DNA from 3 places in the Cupriavidus sp. 10L43_2 genome. Region 3 is predicted to be linked to each of the others. Evidence: predicted binding sites of a transcription regulator. Region 3 holds the regulator's gene; each other region holds the start of a gene.
The links. The regulator sigma-54, encoded in region 3, starts transcription at its own class of promoters, with help from an activator protein. The targets are predictions, from matches to a motif close to TGGCANGNAANCTGCTTT.

Region 1 (6,085 bases), on a different contig from region 3:
CGTAAAGCCTCGAAGCATCGCCGCCGGTAACGGTATCAAGTACGAGAACGGATTTTCCGGCAGAGCGGGCCACCTTATCTACTTCTTCCAGTAATCGCCTCGCAACGCCTTGGCGTCTCGCTTCCCGATGCACCAACATCTTCGCAACGTCAGCGCGATGTGGTTGGTTTTCCGGTTGCGCGGTGATTAACTGTACGGTTCCAACGATTTGACCGGCAGCATTCTCGGCGACTAGCAGAATTCGTTCGTTGCGCCTTGTGCCTTCCACGACCTTTATCCAGAAGTCCTCTGCTGTTTGTCGCGAGATAGGCATCATGAAGCTGACTGAGGCGCCACCCTGCACGCAGTCAATGAGGATATCGGACAGTACACCAACGCATTCCAATGCGTCGGCACTATGGAGCTGTCGTATGGTTATGTGGTTGTTCATCTTGTCGAACAGCGTTCCTCGGAATACAGGCCGCGAGTCTGGTACATCGAACTATTTCGAGTAATTCTAACGTACCATTCTGCCCAAATATCGCGCGATTTTTGCGCATGGCACGTCAAGGACCCACAGATCATGAGAAAAGCGGGAAGAATCAAATCCTGGCATGCCGATAAGGGCTATGGGTTCATCGACATTCATGCGGACCTCAAGGACGTGTTCTGCCATGTCAGCGCATTGCAGACTCGCTCAGTTCACCCGAAGCCGGGTGACCGCGTGAGCTTCGAGCTGGCCAGAGGAAAGGATGGCCGGATGCAGGCGCTCAATGTCGCGATAGCGGGCGCACCAAAATCCGGCGGCGGCGCGGCGAACTGGTTGCCGGCGCTCGTCGGGCTGGCGGCCTTGGCTGCCATGGTCGTTGGTGCGCTCCGTGGCGATCTCCCTCAACAGGCCGGCATCGTCAGCGTTCTGGCCAGCGTCATCGCCTTCCTCACGTACGCGGACGACAAGGCACGGGCAAATCGAAAGGCATGGCGCATTCCTGAGGCAAATTTGCATCTGATTGCACTCTGCGGCGGATGGCCCGGCGCGCTCGCCGCCCAGCACCTCCTTCGGCACAAAAATCGGAAGCAGGCGTTTCAGGTTGTCTTCTGGGGCACCGTGGCCCTGAACATTGGCGCGCTGGTGCTGTGGAAGACGGTCATTGCCAATTGAGGGACTGCTCGCCGAGGCTGTCTATCTAGCTTCCGCACCACCCCCAAACCCCAGCCACACCACATGCCCGCGCACGTCCTCCGGCCAGCCGGCGATCAGTTCGTCCATGCGTTGCCGGTCATCCGCGAACAGCGCGCGGGACGCTTCCTCGAAGCCCGGAAGATCCCCGGCGATGGCGGACATGAAGTGATACGCGCGCTCCCGCGCTACGCGGCGGTTATCGCCATGGGCATTGGCGCGGCGTGCCTCTTCCACGAGCTTGCGCAGCGCCACGGAGGCCCCGCCCGGCTGCTGGGCGAGCCAGTCCCAGTGGCGCGGCAGTAGCGTGACCTCGCGCGCCACGACGCCTAGTTTGGGGCGGCCCCTGCCGCGCGGCGCGTCCGGGGCGTCTTCCTGATCGGCGGCATCGGCACGCCCACCCTCCGGGCTAAAACGGGCGACGATGTCCGCATCGCTGCCGCGTGTGTCGATGTCGATGGTGCGCCCGGTGGCGTTGTCGAACACCAGCACCGGGTCGCTGGTGCCCCCCTCCATCGCCCGCCTGACCGCGAGCGCAACCACGCCGAGCGGGCCGGAGGCGAGGCGACGATGGCCTTCGAAGGCGGTATGGGACGGAAGATGATCGATTGGGCTCATGGTGGCTCCCCGTGATGACGTCCGCAATTTATACCCGGATAAAATTAAAGTCAATATTACCCGGGTATAAATTTACCCTGAGGTGGCGAGGGAATAACAGCAGGGTGTCCTGCGTTTACGGGGCATGCGGCCGCAACCAGGCCGCCACCCTTCACGAGGAGCCCCGTGCCCAGTCATCACCGATCCCCATCACCACCGCTTAGGTTCCTCCTGCCGTTATTGGCCGCCCTTGCGCTGCCCGCCGTCGCCGCCCCGCCCGCCAGCCCTGACAGCGCTGCGTTCCTGTCGGAAAGCGATGCCGCCATGACAAAAATGATGGACGACATGGCGGTCAAGCCCGGCGGCAACGTCGACGAGGACTTCGTCGCGATGATGATTCCCCACCATCAGGGCGCCATCGACATGGCCATGGCCGAGCTGCGCCACGGCAAGAACGAGCAGCTCCGACGCATCGCGCAGGAAATCATCGTCGACCAGTTGCAGGAGATTGCCGCGATGCGGCTCGCGCTCGGACAGCCCCTGCCCCCATCCGCGCCGGCGCCCACCCGCCCCGATCCGGCCCAATCGGCCAGCCAACCCACCACCCCCAGCCATTCCGCTCACGCGCACTGATGCGCCCACGACCATGACAAGACATTCCCTCAGGAACACCCTCTCCCTCATGCTGCTGCTCGGCGCGGCCAGCGCGGTTCTGGCCGGGCAGGCGCCGGGACCGTCGACGGCCCCGGACGTCCCCATCAGCCACCGCGACCGCCTCTATGCCGCCGAGCAGTTCTCCAACACGGTTTCCGTGACGGACCCGGCGGACAACCGGCTGCTGGGCGTCATCCGCCTGGGCGACCCTGCGCCGGGCAACTTCAGCCCGCTGTATCGCGGTCAGGTGCTGGTCCACGGGATGGGCTTCTCGCCGGATCACCGCACGCTTGCCATCGTGTCGATTGGGTCGAACTCGGTGTCGTTCATCGACACGGCTACCAACGCCGTCAAGCACGTCACCTACGTGGGACGGTCGCCGCACGAGGCGTTCTACACGCCGGACGGCAAGGAGGTCTGGGTCACCGTGCGCGGGGAGAACTACATCTCGGTGATCGACGCCGCCACGTTCCAGGAAAAGACCCGCATGACCGTGGCCGACGGCCCGGGCATGCAGATCTTCTCCCCCGATGGCAAGTACGGCTACATCTGCTCGTCGTTCAATCCGGAAACGGCCGTGGTCAGCGTGGCCGACCATCAGATCGTGGGGCGCGTGAAGCAGGAGAGCCCGTTCTGCCCGAACATCGCCGCCACGCCTGACGGCAAGCAGGTCTGGTTCACGCTCAAGGACGTCGGCAAGGCCCAGGTGTTCGAGGCCCGCCCGCCCTTCCGCCTGATCAAGACGCTGGAGACCGGCCCGATCACCAACCACGTGAACTTCGCCCACACGGCGGCGGGCGACTTCGCCTACATCACGGTGGGCGGGCTGAATCAGGTCAAGGTGTTCCGGACCGATGACTTCTCCCAGGTGGCCACGATTCCGGTGGGCAGCCTGCCGCACGGCATCTGGCCCTCGGGCGACGGCACCCGCATCTACGTGGGGCTGGAGAACGCCGACCAGCTGGCCGCCATCGACACCGCCACCAATCGGGTAGTCGCCAACGTGCCGGTCGGGCAGGCGCCGCAGGCCATCGCCTATGTGCCGAACGCCGTGCCCGAGGGCGACGGCACGCAGGGACTCCAGCCGCTGGGGGTGGCCGGGCAGACCACGCAGCTGAAGCTGCATGGCGTCGTGAACGGCAAGCCTGTGGCCACCGACCATGCGCCGACCAGCGTCACGCTGTTCGATCAGGGACTGCTCCAGGTCCTGCAGGCTTCGGCGACCGGGTTGCAGCCGAAGCGCGCCTACGTGCTGGCGCTCGCCACCCGCGCGGACGGCAGCGGCCCGCTGGAGCCGCTCGCCGCCTTCATGTCGAATCCGGCGGGCTCGGCCATCGTCAACGCGATTGGCCCGATCCGGCAGGTGGTGCGGGACGATACGGGGGCCGGCGCGCGCCGCTATCTCGTGATCGCCCCGTCCGAGAACGGCAAACCCGGCGCGCCTGTGCAGGTGCAGGCGCTGTAGCCGGTCCGGGGGGCCGGGAAGGTACGGCGGATGATACAAATGGCACGACATTTGCGTAGTACCTGGCAAATGCGTAGTACCCATCCCGGCCGCGCCCACATTCCCAGCACAATGCCCCTTTCCGCCTCAACCCTCGTCCTTCGGGCCAAGCAGCTCGAAATCGAGGCCGTCCGCCTGATGGCAAGTCGCGTGGAGCTGGCCGACCTGATCGGCCAGCTGATCCACGCCTTGCAGCGTGAACGGGGGGCCAGCAGCATCTTCCTGGCCTCCGGTGGGCAACGGCTGGCGCAGGAGCGCCAGACGGCGATGGGCGAGGCGGTCCACATCGCCTCCCGGCTGGGCGAGCGCTTCGCCAGCCAGCTGGAAGCGGGCCATACCGGCACGGCGTCGATGGTGTCGTTGATGGCCTGGGTGCAGCTCGATCTGGCCACGCTGCCGGCGCTGCGCCAGTCCATCGATCAATGCCAGACCACCGCGCACGACGCCGTGGCGGCGTTCAGCCGCCTGATCGCCGCGCTGCTGGAGCTGATCTTCCATCTGGCCGATGTGGCCATGTATCCGGGCATCGCCCGGCCGCTGGTGGCCTTCGTCTACCTCGTGCAGGGCAAGGAAGCCGCCGGGCAGGAGCGGGCCGTGGGGGCGCAGATGTTCGCCTCCGGCACCTGCGCGGGCACCGCGCCGCAGCGCGTGCAGCAGTTGGTGGAAGCCCAGCAGCGCAGCTTCCAGATGTTCGAGCGCTTCGCCGACCCGTCGCTGCTCGCCGCATGGCGGCAACGGCAGGCCAGCGCCGCGGTCGCCGCGCAGGACGGCATGCGCCGCACGCTGCTGACCACGCCGCCGGGCACGGCGCTGGTGCACGACGACAGCGAGAAGTGGTTCGAAGTCTGCAGCGAGGTCATCACGGGCATGTGGACGCTGGAGATGCAGGTGGTGCAGGACCTGCGCAAGGCCTGCGAGGCGCAGATCCAGCGTTCCCAGGCCGATCTCCAGGATTCGGCCGGGCTGCTGCGCCAGCTACTGGACAACCCGCCGCCCCATACCCATGCCGTCGAGCGCTTTTTCGATGTGGCCGAGCAACCCGCCGCCGCCCCTGTGCTGCCGGGCATGCCCGATGCCGGAAACGGACCCGCCGAGGTGCACGCCACCACCGTCACGTCGCTGGAGCGCCTGCTGCGCCAGCAGTCGGCGCGGCTGGCCCAGACCGAAGTGGAACTCGATGCCGCCCGGCGCGCGCTCAAGGAGCGCAAGGTGATCGAGCGCGCCAAGAACGCGCTGATGACCCGCATGGGGCTCAGCGAGGACGCCGCGTTCCGGGCCTTGCAGAAGGCGTCGATGGACAACAACCGCCGGCTGGCGGACATTGCCGAAGCCACCCTCTCGCTCACCGGCCTCGCCCTGCCCCCACAGGACGACGATCAGCACCAGGATTGAACCCGCCCGGCCGCGCGCACCAAAAGCGGGCAGCCCATGCACTACCAACGCCCCCTAGATCGTCACTTGCCCCAACCCGGCCCAACCCGGCCCCACCCGGCGGCGGGCATGGAACGTGCGTCAGCACTGACATCGGGCTGATGACGGCCCGGCAGTGCATCACCCTGTAAAGCATCAAGGATGACGGCGTCCTGTCACGTGCCGGCCATAGGCCGGGCGGACGGACGCCGTTTGTCTTTTCTGAGCCAAACGAAGGAAACGGAGAGGAATACCCCATGGCCTATCTCGCCCCCACCGAGTTCGTCACCAAGATGGTCGATGCCGGAGAGTCCAAGCTGCTGATGTCCACGCGTGACACGCTGATCCGGTCCTATATGGCCGGCGCCATCCTGGCGCTGGCGGCAGCCTTCGCGGTGTCCATCACTGTCAACACCGGCAACGCGCTGGTTGGCGCGCTGCTGTTCCCGGTTGGCTTCTGCATGCTGTACCTGATGGGCTTCGACCTGCTGACCGGCGTCTTCACGCTCGCGCCGCTGGCCGTGCTGGACCGCCGCCCGGGCGCCACCTGGAGCGGCGTGCTGCGCAACTGGGGCCTGGTGTTCTGTGGCAACCTCGCCGGCGCCGTCACCGTGGCGTTCTTCATGGCCATCATCTTCACCTTCGGCTTCTCCGAAGCCCCGAACGCCATCGGCCAGAAGATCGGCCACATCGGCGAAGGCCGCACCGTGGGCTACGCCGCGCATGGCGCCGCCGGCATGCTGACGCTGTTCATCCGCGCC
Region 2 (6,085 bases), on a different contig from region 3:
CCATGACGAAGGCCTGGGCGCGGCCCGTCTCCAGCAGCAGGAACGACTCGCCATGATCCTTGGCGTAGACGTCCCGATAGCCATAGTCGGCCTTCAGGCGTCGCACGTGGCGGTCGCCGGTGGAGCCGGCGCTGGTCACCACGGTCTTGCCACGCAGATCCTCGAGCGACTTGATACCCGAATCGGCCCGTACCAGCATCCGCACCGTGGATACATAGTGCGAAACGCTGAACGCCACCTGCTTCTGGCGCTCCAGCGTATTGGTATTGGGCGCGCAATCGAGGTCGACCAGCCCATTGACGACGGCCGGAATGCGGTTCTGCGGCGTCAGCGGCAGCCAGCGCACCTTGATCTCCTTCAACCCGGCCTTGACGCGGGCGGCCTCGGCGGCACGCAGGCAGAGATCCACCGCATACCCGGCCGGCTGGCCCTTGTCGTCGGCAAACGAGAACGGCAACGCCGATTCCCGATAGCCGAGCGTAATCGTGCCCGTCTCGCGAATCTTGTTGAGAACCGGGCTATCGGCATGGGCGAGAGCAGGCGCCACTACCCCGGCGAGCAGGGCAGCAGCGGCAATCAGGCGTTGCAGGGACGAAAACGAGGCAAACGGCGACATGGGATCCGAGGGTGCTGACGAAAGCGGCAAGGGTATACCCCGGGCCTGCGGCGCAGGAAGGATATTCTCGTCATAAGCAAATGCCCGGTTTTGGGGAACGGGCCGCGCTAGGTCAACCGGGAGCCGTCATAGGCCATCAGCGCCCAGACCACGGCAAAGGGGAGCGCGCACAGGATGCGGGTCCGCATTCGGGCGCGCCTGGCAAGCAGGGACCAGAGGGCGAGGGTGCTGGTGGTCCAGAGTGAGATGCTTGATATCAGATAATTCTGCTGGGATCGATAAGCCCACATCGAAGCGGCTGGGCCTTCCTCTCCAAAGGGGTATTCATGAGGGACAGTCCATGCGTCCCAGATATCTGCAGGCATAATAACGACGATGAAGGCGAGAATGATGCCAGCGATTATTTTAATAACGAACCTGTAATTCCATGTCTTTTGCATAATACATAAACTCCTCATTTCGATGCGCCGGGCAGTTCCTTCGAGATCCAGAAGTTCGATGATTTCCCGTGGCGTCGGCGTCGTGCCAAGAAGCCGATAGGGTTGAACCAGCAGACGTTCTACCCGCGCATTGTCTGAGAGGTCTATCAGACGCGCCCAAGAATTGGGCATGGTTTGACTTTCATCGTGGCCGGCGCGCCATCCCACCTATCCTTGTTACATCCGTAACCTTTGACCCCCATCCGTCCCTGCACCAACAAGGTACAATCCCGCACCTTTGTATCGTTCTCATAACAAATGGGCACCCGTCCTTCTCGTTTGGCGTGCATTGACGCGCTGAAGGCGGTCAGCTCACAGCTGATCGTGTTGCACCATCTGGCCTTCTACGGGCCGATGTCCGATGCCGCGCACGCCCTTGCCCCGGGGCTGATTGGCTGGCTGGCCGACTATGCGCGCATTGCCGTGCAGGTCTTTCTTGTTGTCAGTGGTTTCCTGGCCGCGCGCAGCCTGGCGCCGGGCGGGATTCTGACGGCCGCGAATCCGCTGGGGACCATCTGGCGCCGTTATCAGAAGCTGGTGGTGCCGTTTGCCGTTGCCATTCTCGTGGCGATTGCCGGGGCTGCGCTGGCGCGCACCTGGATGACGCATGACTCCATTCCGGCCGCCCCGCACTTGGCGCAGTTCGTCGCGCATCTGCTCCTGCTGCACAACATTCTCGATGTGGACGCGCTGTCCGCCGGCGTCTGGTATATCGCCATCGACCTGCAACTGTTCGCCTTGCTCGTGATGGTGCTGTGGATGGCGCGCGCGGCGCCGCGTCGGCGCCTGCCGTGGGGCATGGCGCTGGTGGGTGCGCTGGCCGTGGCGTCGCTGTTCTGGTTCAACCGCGACGCCAGCTGGGATATCTGGGCGATCTATTTCTTTGGTGCCTATGGCATGGGCACGCTGGCCTACTGGGTGTCGAACCCGGGGCGCTCGCCGATGGCGCTGATCCTGCTGGCCTCGCTGGGCGTGGCGGCGCTGGTGGTGGACTTCCGGCTGCGCATCGCGGTGGCGCTGGCCACGGCGCTGCTGCTGGCCATCTCCCGGCGCGGGGACTGGCTGGAGCGCTGGCCCGGCGGCCGTCTGGCGGATCTCTCGGCCTATTTCGGCAAGATTTCCTATTCGGTCTTCCTGGTCCACTTTCCGGTTTGCCTGGTGGTCAATGCGGCGGTCTCGCACCTGGCGCCGGGGCAGCCCGTGCTCAACGCACTGGGCATGGGGGCCGCCTGGGTCGCCAGCAATCTGGCCGGGGCGGTGTTCCATCGCTATGTGGAATCGGTCGATGTCCTCCATGTGTTGCGCGAGGCGATCTGGCCGGCGCGTGACAAGTCGGTCACTTCCGAGGCCTGATCTGGCCTTAGCGCCTTAGCGCTCTCAGCTGTATGTCGGCACCAGCGCCTTGCGGGCGGCCGGGTCCTCGATGACCCGGCGCCAGTCCGCGGGCGCCCCGTGCGACATCCCTCCCACGGGCACCATGCCCGACACCTTGCCGGACGGCAGCACGCACCGCACGCGCGGCCCGGGTGCCCGCTGGGCCTCGCCGGCCTGCGCCGACACCGTCACGCAGGAGGCGGGCAGCGGGCTGGCCGATGTCCCCGCGGCATGCGCCGCCACAGGCGCCAACACGCTGAGGGATGCGGCGACTGCCGCTAAGGCGGATAGTAGTTTCATGATGTTCTCCATGCTGTGGCTGGCCCCGTCTGGGGCGCGATGCAGCCAGTATGGAAAATGCCTGTCGACCTCGACATAGCCGAAGTCCTAAATTGACCCCATCGCCCTGATGGTGCCCACCGCCTCGCCTTGGCGCGGGCAACGCACTGCCACGGTGCGTTCGGCGCAACACCTACCGTAACAACCCCACTTGGGCGATGGCACGAACGTTGCCTAGTATGGAGATACAAACCTGACCATTTGGTCAGGATTCCAGATACCGGGGCATCCGGGGAAGAGGCTGTCATGTCCGATCACATCGTCCTGACCTCGCACGCGCGCCGCGACAAGCCGGCCGAGCCGATCCACTGGGGCGCCCCCACGGCGGCCGAGCGGGGACCGGTCATCGCCAGCCTCACGGACCTCACGCGCCGCAACGTGATCGGCACCCACGCCGGGGCCTATGCGATCTATCGCGCGCTGGCGGTGGCCTCGGGCAGCCTGCAGCGCGCGCATCGGCCGGACCTGACCGACACGGCGCCGGCCGAGTCCATCGGGCCCCATGCCCAGTGGGGCGATCCGGACAAGATCGTCTCGCTCGACCCCTGGGGCCACCTCGTCTCCACCGTCTTCGCAGACCGCATCGCCGCCGGCGTGGACATCCGCCCGACCATCGCCGTCACGCGCGCCCATATCAATATGCCGGAGCTGACGGCGGCCATCGCCGCTGGCCGGCTGGTGCCCGATGGCGAGATCCTCTATCCCAATGGCGATGTGCGCGTGACCAAGGCCGCCGTGGACCCGGTCTGGTACCTGCCGGGCCTGGCGCGGCGCTTCAATATCAAGGAAAGCATCCTGCGGCGCAGCCTGTTCGAGCAGACCGGCGGCATGTTCCCGGAACTCGTCACGCGGCCCGACCTCAAGGTCTTCCTCCCCCCCATCGGTGGCATGACGCTCTATTTCTTCGGCGATGTGGCCAAGCTGGGCCAGCCGGAGACCCGCGTGGCCTGCCGCGTGCACGACGAATGCAATGGCTCGGACGTGTTCGGCTCCGACATCTGCACGTGCCGGCCCTATCTGGCGCACGGCATCGAGGTCTGTATCGAGATGGCGCAGCAGGGCGGCGTAGGCCTGGTGGTCTATAACCGAAAGGAGGGCCGCGCGTTGGGCGAGGTGACCAAGTTCCTGGTCTACAACGCGCGCAAGCGCCAGGTGGGCGGCGACCGCGCCGAAACCTACTTCGCGCGGACCGAATGCGTGGCGGGCGTGCAGGACATGCGGTTCCAGGAACTGATGCCCGACGTCTTCCACTGGCTGGGCATCCGGCGGATCGACCGCTGGGCGTCCATGAGCAATATGAAACATGGCGCGCTGACCGCGCAGGGCATCGAGGTGGTGGAGCAGGTGGCCATTCCCGAGGCGCTGATCCCGGCCGACGCGCGCGTGGAAATCGATGCAAAGGTGGCGGCGGGGTACTTCACGCGGTACACGCCGCCGGACGCCGACGAACTCGCCCTGGCAAAGGGCAGGGGGTTGAACGAATGAACCAGCATTCCGAAGGAGGGCAGGACGCACGGATCGATGGCGATGGCAGCGGCTGGCACACCCCGGTGCCGCCGGACCATCCCGCCTCGGCGCTGTTGAGCGCGGAGGCTGTGCGCAGCCGGTGCGCCATTGTGACGGAATACGTGGCGGCGGGCGACTCTGCGCTCTTTACTTGGCATCCAGACCGGGTGCACGCCGTGGCGGACTACGTGGCGGCCACCATCCGGCGCCGCTACCGCGACCTCAAGGTGCCGTATCACAGCCGCTGGCGCCATTTCGAGAGCGGCGGTCCGGGCGAGGAAAAGCTCGACCGCTGGCAGATCCTGTGCGAGCGGGCGGGCATGTCCGGCGCCYATCATTGCGAGGAACGCGCGCGCATCGGCATCGACCTGGTCATCCCGAGCGTGCTGCTCGATGCCGGTGCCGGCGCTGACTGGCGCTACCGCGATCCGGCCAGCGACCTGATGCTGACCCGCTCCGAGGGGCTCGGCGTGGCCAGCTTCGATCTCTTCGCGCGCGGCGGCTTCTCCGCCGAGCATGGCGACCCCTTGCGTGCCGATGGCGAGCGGCTGGCGCGCATGGACGCCTCGACCATCGCCACCGCTTTCCAGGTGGCCGCGCACAACCCGCTGGTGGGGCTGGAAGGCCGCGCCGGCCTGCTGCGCCGGCTGGGGGAGGTGGTGCAAGCCACCCCGGCCGTCTTCGGCACGCCGGCCCGGCTCGGCAATCTGTACGACTACTTCGCCAAACATGCCGTCGATGGCCGCATCGAGGCCAGCTTCGTGCTGCGCACGCTGCTGGTGGCGCTCGGGCCGGTCTGGCCGGGCCGCGTGCAGCTCGATGGCATCTCGCTGGGCGACTGCTGGCACCATGAAGCCGCGCCCGACGGGCTGGTGCCGTTTCACAAGCTCACCCAGTGGCTGACCTATTCGCTGCTGGAGCCGCTCGAGGACGCCGGCCTCATCGTCACCGGGCTGGACGCCCTGACCGGCCTGCCCGAGTACCGCAACGGCGGCCTGCTGTTCGATTTCGAGCTGATGGTGCCGCGCAACCCCGATTTCGCGGCGGGCACGCACACGGTGGATGAGCCGGTGATCGTGGAATGGCGCGCGCTGACCGTGACCGGGCTCGACCTCGTGGCCGAAGGGGTGCGGCAGGCGCTGGGCGTCACCCAGGAGGATTTTCCGCTGGCGCGGGTGCTGGAGGGCGGCACCTGGGCCGCGGGCCGGCGCATTGCCGCGCAGCGCAGGCCGGGCGGCACGCCCCCTTTCGCGATCCAGAGCGACGGCACGGTGTTCTGACGAGAGCCTTTTACCACCCACGTTTTTGCAGGCAGCCGGGCGCGGCGGGCCAGTGGCCCGTCGTGCCTGATGAAACCAGCGAGTCGACCCAAGGAGCGCACCATGAATGACCTGTCCGCCGTGCCTACGGCCGCGCAAGCCATTGCCGATACAGAGACGTCGCCGTCAGCCATGGTGATGGTGGTCAATCACCCGCTGGTGCAGCACAAGGTCACGCTCGCGCGCAGCGAGGAAACGACTACCGATAACTTCCGCCGCCTGGTGCGCGAGATCAGCCAGCTGCTGACCTACGAGGCCACGCGCGACCTGGCGATGGAGACCATCGCCATCAAGACGCCGATCGCGCCGATGGTGTCGCCGGTGCTGTCGGGCAAGAAGCTCTGTCTGGTGTCGATCCTGCGCGCTGGCAACGGCTTCCTGGACGGCATGCTCGACCTCCTGCCCGCCGCGCGCGTCGGCCATATCGGGCTCTACCGCGACCCCGAGACGCT
Region 3 (6,085 bases):
CAGCGACTCGCGGCTGCGAATGTCGGTGGCCACGCCCAGGTGGGTATAGCCCTGCTCGGCCAGGTAGCTGGTCAGCTCGGGCAGGAATTGTGCCGGGAGGTTGTCGACGCAGTAGTAGCCTGCATCTTCCAGGACATTGAGGGCGACAGACTTGCCGGAGCCGGAGATTCCGGTGATGAGGAGGATCCGCATAGCCCTGCAAGGATAGCACCGGGTGATGGCTGCGTCATGACACCCGGCGCACAAAAAGTGACGATCAGGCCGCCGGCTTGGACAGGCAATCGCTCATGAACTTCTTGTAGTCGTCGCCCTTCTTGCCCTTGCCCTGCTTGCTGCAGGCGGTCATCTTGTCCTGCTGGGTCTTGGGTTCGGCGGCGGCGGCGGGCTTGTTGGAGAGGCAGTCGCTCATGAACTTGTTGCGCTCGTCGCCCTTCTTGCCGGTGGCCTGGGCGTTGCAGGCCTTCATCTTGTCCTGTTGGGCGTTGGGCGCCTTGGCGCCAGAGGCGGCGGGGGCCGAGGCACTCTGGGCAAACGCGCCCGTGGCCAGCAGCGGGGTCACCAGCAAACACATCGCGATCAGCTTCTTCATGCTTCTCTCCTTGGCTGTGGAAACACTACGAATGGGTCCGATCCATTGGCTCGATGCCCATTACAGCACAAACGATGGAGAGCCGTGGCGCGTTGACGCGCCACCGCATCAGAGCAGGCGGCCCTGGCCGCGCGAGACCACGTCCGCCTGCATGGCGGCGCGCTGACGGTCCATGAAGTCGCGCAAGGTGTCGATGCCGCGCAGGCGCAGTATCGTATTGCGCACCGCAGCCTCGACCAGCACGGCCAGGTTGCGGCCGGCTGCCACCTGGATCTTCACCATGTGGATTGGCAGGCCCAGGACATCGAGGTATTGCGAGTCAAGCGGCAGGCGCTCGAACTCGCCGTCGTTGCGGCGCACGAGCTGCACCACGAGCTTGAGCTTCATCTTCCGGCGCACGGCCGTCTCGCCGAAGATCGTCTTGATGTCGAGCAGGCCCAGGCCGCGCACTTCCAGCAGGTTCTGCAGCAGCGGCGGGCAGCGGCCCTCGATGAAGTCGGGTCCGAGTCGCACGAAATCCACCGCATCGTCGGCCACGAGACCGTGGCCGCGCGAGATCAGTTCCAGGCCCAGTTCGCTCTTGCCCAGGCCGGACTCGCCCATGATCAGCACGCCCATGCCGAGGATGTCGAGGAACACGCCGTGCATCGTCACGCGCGGGGCGGAGATGCGCGACAGGTAGAGCCGCAGATGGTCGATCACAGCCGCCGACGACACCGGCGTGGTGAACAGCGGCGTGGACGAGCGCGTGCAGCGCAGCTCCAGGTCTGGCGGCGGCTCCATGCCATCCGCCACGACGAGGAACGGCGGCTCGAGCAGGATCAGCTCGCCCATCTGGCGCTTGCGCGGCTCGTCGTCGAGGCGCTGGTAGTAGAGGATTTCCGGCTTGCCGAGCACCTGGATCCGGTTCGGGTGGATCAGGTTCAAGTGGCCGACGAGGTCCGCCGCCGAGGTGGCTTCGCGGGCGAATTCCACGTCGAAGGCCCGGTCGGCCCCTTCCAGGCCAGCGACCCACGAGAGCTTGATGTCGGCTGCGTTGTCGTCGAAGATCGACTGCGAGGTGACGCCGGTGAGTTCCATGCGCGTATGACTTTCGGGGGCGGACAGGCCGTTTCAGGCGGCCGTTGGGGCGGGAGTCAGGGGTGCCACTGCGTCAGCAGATCATGCACCGCTTCCGACGTGGGCAGTGTGGCGAGGCCCTCGCGCATCTCGCGGTCCGAGAGCAGTTGGGCGATTTCCGACAGGATTTCCAGATGTTGTTGCGTGGCCTGTTCCGGCACGAGCAGGAAGATCAACAGCGACACCGGCTTGCCGTCCGGCGATTCGAACGGAATGGGCTCGGCCAGGCGCATGAAGCCGGCCAGCGGCTGCTTGAGACCCTTGATGCGGCCATGCGGAATGGCCACGCCGGCACCCAGACCCGTGGAACCCAGCGATTCGCGCGCGAACAGGTTATCGGTCACGGTAGCACGCGCCACGCCATGGTTGTTCTCGAACAGGAGCCCGGCTTGCTCGAACACCCGCTTCTTGCTGGTGACGGTGACGTCGAGATGGATGTTGCCGGGTGGCAGCAATTTGGCCAAACGATTCATGGGCGATGCGCGAGAAGTCAGGTTAGCGGGCCGGGGCGCGAAGGCCGTCCCGCCGGATTCGGGGCGAAACTTGGGTACCGAGATCTTGTCTGGGACGCCCGCATTGGAGCGTCCGGCCATTATAGAGCAGGGCTCCACCGCGATTTTGCGATGCAGCGCCGGGGTCGCGGCGGTGCCACGACGTGCCGGCCGGCTTGCCCACCCGGGGTGTCCCGGGGCCGTCCTGTCGTTATTTGTATGGCGGAGCATACACCGAGGCGGGCGGCTTGCGAACACTTGTTCCCATTTTGACCGCTCACGGGGGCCCCGGGTCGCCCTCCGGCGTGGCAATAAGGTAACGAAACATTCCAGGTGCCCGCACCGTCACCGCCATGGCGCGCGCCCATCAAAAAAGCCGCGCTGATTGCGCGGCTTGAGCTCTTCTTTTCAGTCCTCTGCAGGGTCGGCAACCGCTCTGTTTTCGGTTGCCTGCAGGTGTCTACTGCTGCGTCAGTTGCTGGGCGGCCATCTGGTACTTCACCGCCTCGCGATCGTGGCCCTGTACGCGGTCCTTGTAGCGGATGACCTGGCGGTCGAGCTTGTCGACCAGACAGTCGATCGCCGCATACAGATCTTCATGATGCGCTTCGACGAAGATGTCCTTCCCCTTCAGATGCAGATTGATTTCCGCGTACTGGCGCCGGTCCTTCTCCTTGTGATTGTCCACCGATAGCAGCACGCTCACGCCGATGACCTGATCGAAATGCCTGACAATTCGCTCCAGTTTCGTTTCCACATACTCACGCAGCGGGGGCGTGATGTCGAGGTGGTGTCCACTGATCTTGAAGTTCATAGCGCTTCTCCTTCTGAAAGAGCCGCACCAGGCAGGCGGTTGCGGCTCGGCTACAAAGTCTTGCGGAGATTGACTGCGGGGATCTTGAGCGCTTCGCGGTATTTCGCCACCGTGCGGCGTGCGACCACGAAGCCTTGCTCACCCAGCAGTTCGGCGATCCGGCTGTCGGAAAGAGGATTCCTGGGGTCTTCGGCTCCTATCAGTTGCTTGATCAGCGCGCGGATTGCCGTGGAGGAGGCCGCGCCGCCAGTCTCCGTAGAGACGTGGCTCCCAAAGAAGTACTTCAACTCGAAAGTACCCATGGGCGTGGCCATGTACTTATTCGTGGTGACCCGGGAAATGGTCGACTCATGTAAACCGAGTGTATCGGCTATTTCCCGCAAAACCAAGGGGCGCATCGCGATTTCGCCATGCGTGAAAAAGTTCTTTTGACGTTCCACAATTGCCTGCGAAACACGCAGGATCGTATCGAATCGTTGCTGGATGTTCTTGATAAGCCACCGCGCCTCCTGAAGCTTCTGCTGCAGGCCTGCCGTCCCCGTTTCGCCCTTCGCGCCGCGCAGGATCTGCGCATACATGTCGTTGATGCGCAGCCGTGGCATGACATCCGGATTGAGCGCCGCGATCCACCCGCTGCCGCTCTTGCGCACGAACACGTCGGGCACCACGAAGTCGGCCTCGGGACGGTTGAACGCGTGCCCCGGATACGGCGCCAGCGAGCGAATCAGTTCGTGTGCCGCCTTCAGTGCTATTTCGTCCACCTGGAGCGCTTTCTTTAGCCGCGTGTAGTCGCGCACGGCCAGCAGTTCCAGATGATGATTGACGATGGTCAGCGCCAGCTCACGATGGGAGTGCTTCAGGCGACGCAATTGCAGGCTGAGGCACTCCGCGGCATTGCGCGCGCCCACGCCGGGCGGGTCGAAGCTCTGCAGCAGGGTCAGGATCGCGTGGACTTCGTCGATCTCGAATTCGAGTTCCTCGGGCAGTTCGGTGCAGATTTCCTCGAGCGAGGCGCTCAGGTAGCCGTCATCGTCGAGCGATTCGATCAGGAAGATGGCCAGGCCCTTGTCGCGCACCGAGATCTTCAGCGGGGCCAACTGCCCCATCAGGTGCTCGCGCAGCGTGGGCTCGGCATCGCGCAACTGCATCGGCGACTTTTCGTCCTCGTCGCCCTGGGGGCGGCGGGCGAAGTCGTCGAGGCTCCAGTCGCTGCCGTAGTCCTCGCTGCCGTTGTCGTTGTAGTTGTCGTCCTCACCGCCGGACGCGCCATCGGTGCGCGCGTCGCCGTTGGGCTGTGGCTCGGAGGAGGCCGGCGCGGGGGCGCTCTGGAGGTTGACCGAGCCATCGGCGGCTACCCGCAGCGGGCTTTCGATCCAGTCGTTTTCGCGTTCGAGCAGGGGATTTTCGGTCAGCGCCTGTTCCACTTCCTGCTGGAGTTCAAGCGTCGAGAGCTGCAACAATCGAATCGACTGTTGCAGCTGCGGGGTCAATGCCAGATGTTGCGAGAGACGAAGCTGAAGCGACGGTTTCATGCGACCTATTCTATGCGCATCCTTCCGACTATGGAACGGAAATTGCTATCGCCTATCGCTCTGACTTCCTGATCGACCCCGGCTGTCGCCGTGGAGGCCGGGAGAAGCGCGGCCGCACGCGGCGGCCGATGGGTCACATGCGGAAATTTTCGCCCAGGTACACGCGTCGCACGGACTCGTTGGCGATGATTTCCTCAGGCTGGCCGGCGGCCAGCACCGTGCCTTCGCTGATGATGTAGGCGTGGTCGCAGATGCCGAGCGTCTCGCGCACGTTGTGGTCGGTGATCAGCACGCCGATGTTGCGCGCCTTCAGGAAGCTCACGATGCGCTGGATTTCGCCCACGGCGATGGGGTCCACGCCGGCGAACGGCTCGTCCAGCAGGATGAAGCGCGGCGCGGAGGCCAGCGCCCGGGCAATTTCCACGCGGCGGCGCTCGCCGCCGGAGAGCGACAGCGCCGGGTTGTTGCGCAGATGGGCGATCTGCAGGTCATCCAGCAGCGAATCCAGGCGGCGTTCGATCTCGGCCTTCGGCAGCGGCTTGCCCTTCTCCAATTGCAACTCGAGCACGGCGCGGATGTTTTCCTCGACGTTGAGCTTGCGGAAGACCGAGGCCTCCTGCGGCAGGTAGGACAGGCCCATGCGGGCGCGCTCGTGGATCGGCAGGCCGCTGATGTGCTGGTCGTCCAGCACGATGTCGCCCTCATCCAGTGCCACCAGGCCCACGATCATGTAGAACGACGTGGTCTTGCCGGCGCCGTTCGGACCGAGCAGGCCGACCACCTCGCCGCTCTTCACGTCCAGCGAGACGTCCTTGACCACGGTGCGCGAACCGTAGCGCTTCTTCAGGTGGCGCACGACCAGCGTGCTGCTGTCGGTACGGGCGGCCGACGGGGCTGCGGAGGCGTTCGGGGCGAGCGTGGCGGAGTCGTTCATCAGGTCAATGCATGCGTGACGCGGCGGGCGCGTCCGGGGTTCAGGGCTTGCCGGGCGCGGGCGCCGGCTTCAGTTCCAGCGGCGGTGGCGGCGCGGCGGCGCCGCTGGCCGGGTCCGCGCGCGGCGAGAGCACGGCGCGCACGCGGCCGGACGGGTTGCCGGTGGAGGTGTTGTTGTCGCCGCCGGCAGCCGTGTAGTACTCGTTGCGGCTGTCGTAGGTGATCACGGCGCCGCGGATCTCGTCGACGGTCTTCGCGCCGGCGATGCGCGCCGCGCGGGCATGACCGATCAGCTTCGACATTTCCTGCTTGCCGTCGTACTCGATGCGGTCGCCCCAGCCGTCGATGTATTCGTCCACGCCGTCGCGCTTCTGGCGGATATACGCCTGGCGGCCCGGATTGGCCGTGGCCACCGCGTACTGGTAGCCCTCGGGGTCGGTGCGGATCTGCGCGGCGTCCGACTTCAGCACCATCGTGCCCTTGGTCAGCACGACGTTGCCGGTCAGCGTATAGATCTGCTTCACGTCGTCATAGCTGGCGTTGTTGGCCTCCAGCACCAGCGGCTTGTCCTTGTCGGCACGCTCCGCCAGGGCCGGCTGGGCCAGGG

Region 1: the regulator sigma-54 is predicted to act here: its motif matches at 3,916-3,933, upstream of AC1DEL_RS07925 (nitrate- and nitrite sensing domain-containing protein).
Region 2: the regulator sigma-54 is predicted to act here: its motif matches at 2,968-2,985, upstream of AC1DEL_RS23690 (GTP cyclohydrolase II).

Annotation. Positions count from the first base shown of each region.
Region 1 covers NZ_JBFTJE010000004.1:251,470-257,554, forward strand. The annotation lists gene AC1DEL_RS07900 (N-acetyltransferase family protein) at 1-430, opposite strand, end outside; gene AC1DEL_RS07905 (DUF1294 domain-containing protein) at 563-1,141, shown strand; gene AC1DEL_RS07910 (DUF2239 family protein) at 1,163-1,777, opposite strand; gene AC1DEL_RS07915 (DUF305 domain-containing protein) at 1,943-2,389, shown strand; gene AC1DEL_RS07920 (YncE family protein) at 2,403-3,875, shown strand; gene AC1DEL_RS07925 (nitrate- and nitrite sensing domain-containing protein) at 4,053-5,306, shown strand; gene AC1DEL_RS07930 (formate/nitrite transporter family protein) at 5,582-6,085, shown strand, end outside.
Region 2 covers NZ_JBFTJE010000020.1:121,027-127,111, reverse strand. The annotation lists gene AC1DEL_RS23710 (amino acid ABC transporter substrate-binding protein) at 1-616, opposite strand, end outside; gene AC1DEL_RS23705 (hypothetical protein) at 724-1,227, opposite strand; gene AC1DEL_RS23700 (acyltransferase family protein) at 1,354-2,448, shown strand; gene AC1DEL_RS23695 (hypothetical protein) at 2,473-2,769, opposite strand; gene AC1DEL_RS23690 (GTP cyclohydrolase II) at 3,055-4,293, shown strand; gene AC1DEL_RS23685 (URC4/urg3 family protein) at 4,290-5,594, shown strand; gene upp (uracil phosphoribosyltransferase) at 5,697-6,085, shown strand, end outside.
Region 3 covers NZ_JBFTJE010000026.1:57,449-63,533, forward strand. The annotation lists gene rapZ (RNase adapter RapZ) at 1-192, opposite strand, end outside; gene AC1DEL_RS26150 (PsiF family protein) at 257-589, opposite strand; gene hprK (HPr(Ser) kinase/phosphatase) at 698-1,669, opposite strand; gene AC1DEL_RS26160 (PTS sugar transporter subunit IIA) at 1,726-2,181, opposite strand; gene hpf (ribosome hibernation-promoting factor, HPF/YfiA family) at 2,660-3,013, opposite strand; gene AC1DEL_RS26170 (RNA polymerase factor sigma-54) at 3,064-4,545, opposite strand; gene lptB (LPS export ABC transporter ATP-binding protein) at 4,679-5,479, opposite strand; gene lptA (lipopolysaccharide transport periplasmic protein LptA) at 5,520-6,085, opposite strand, start outside.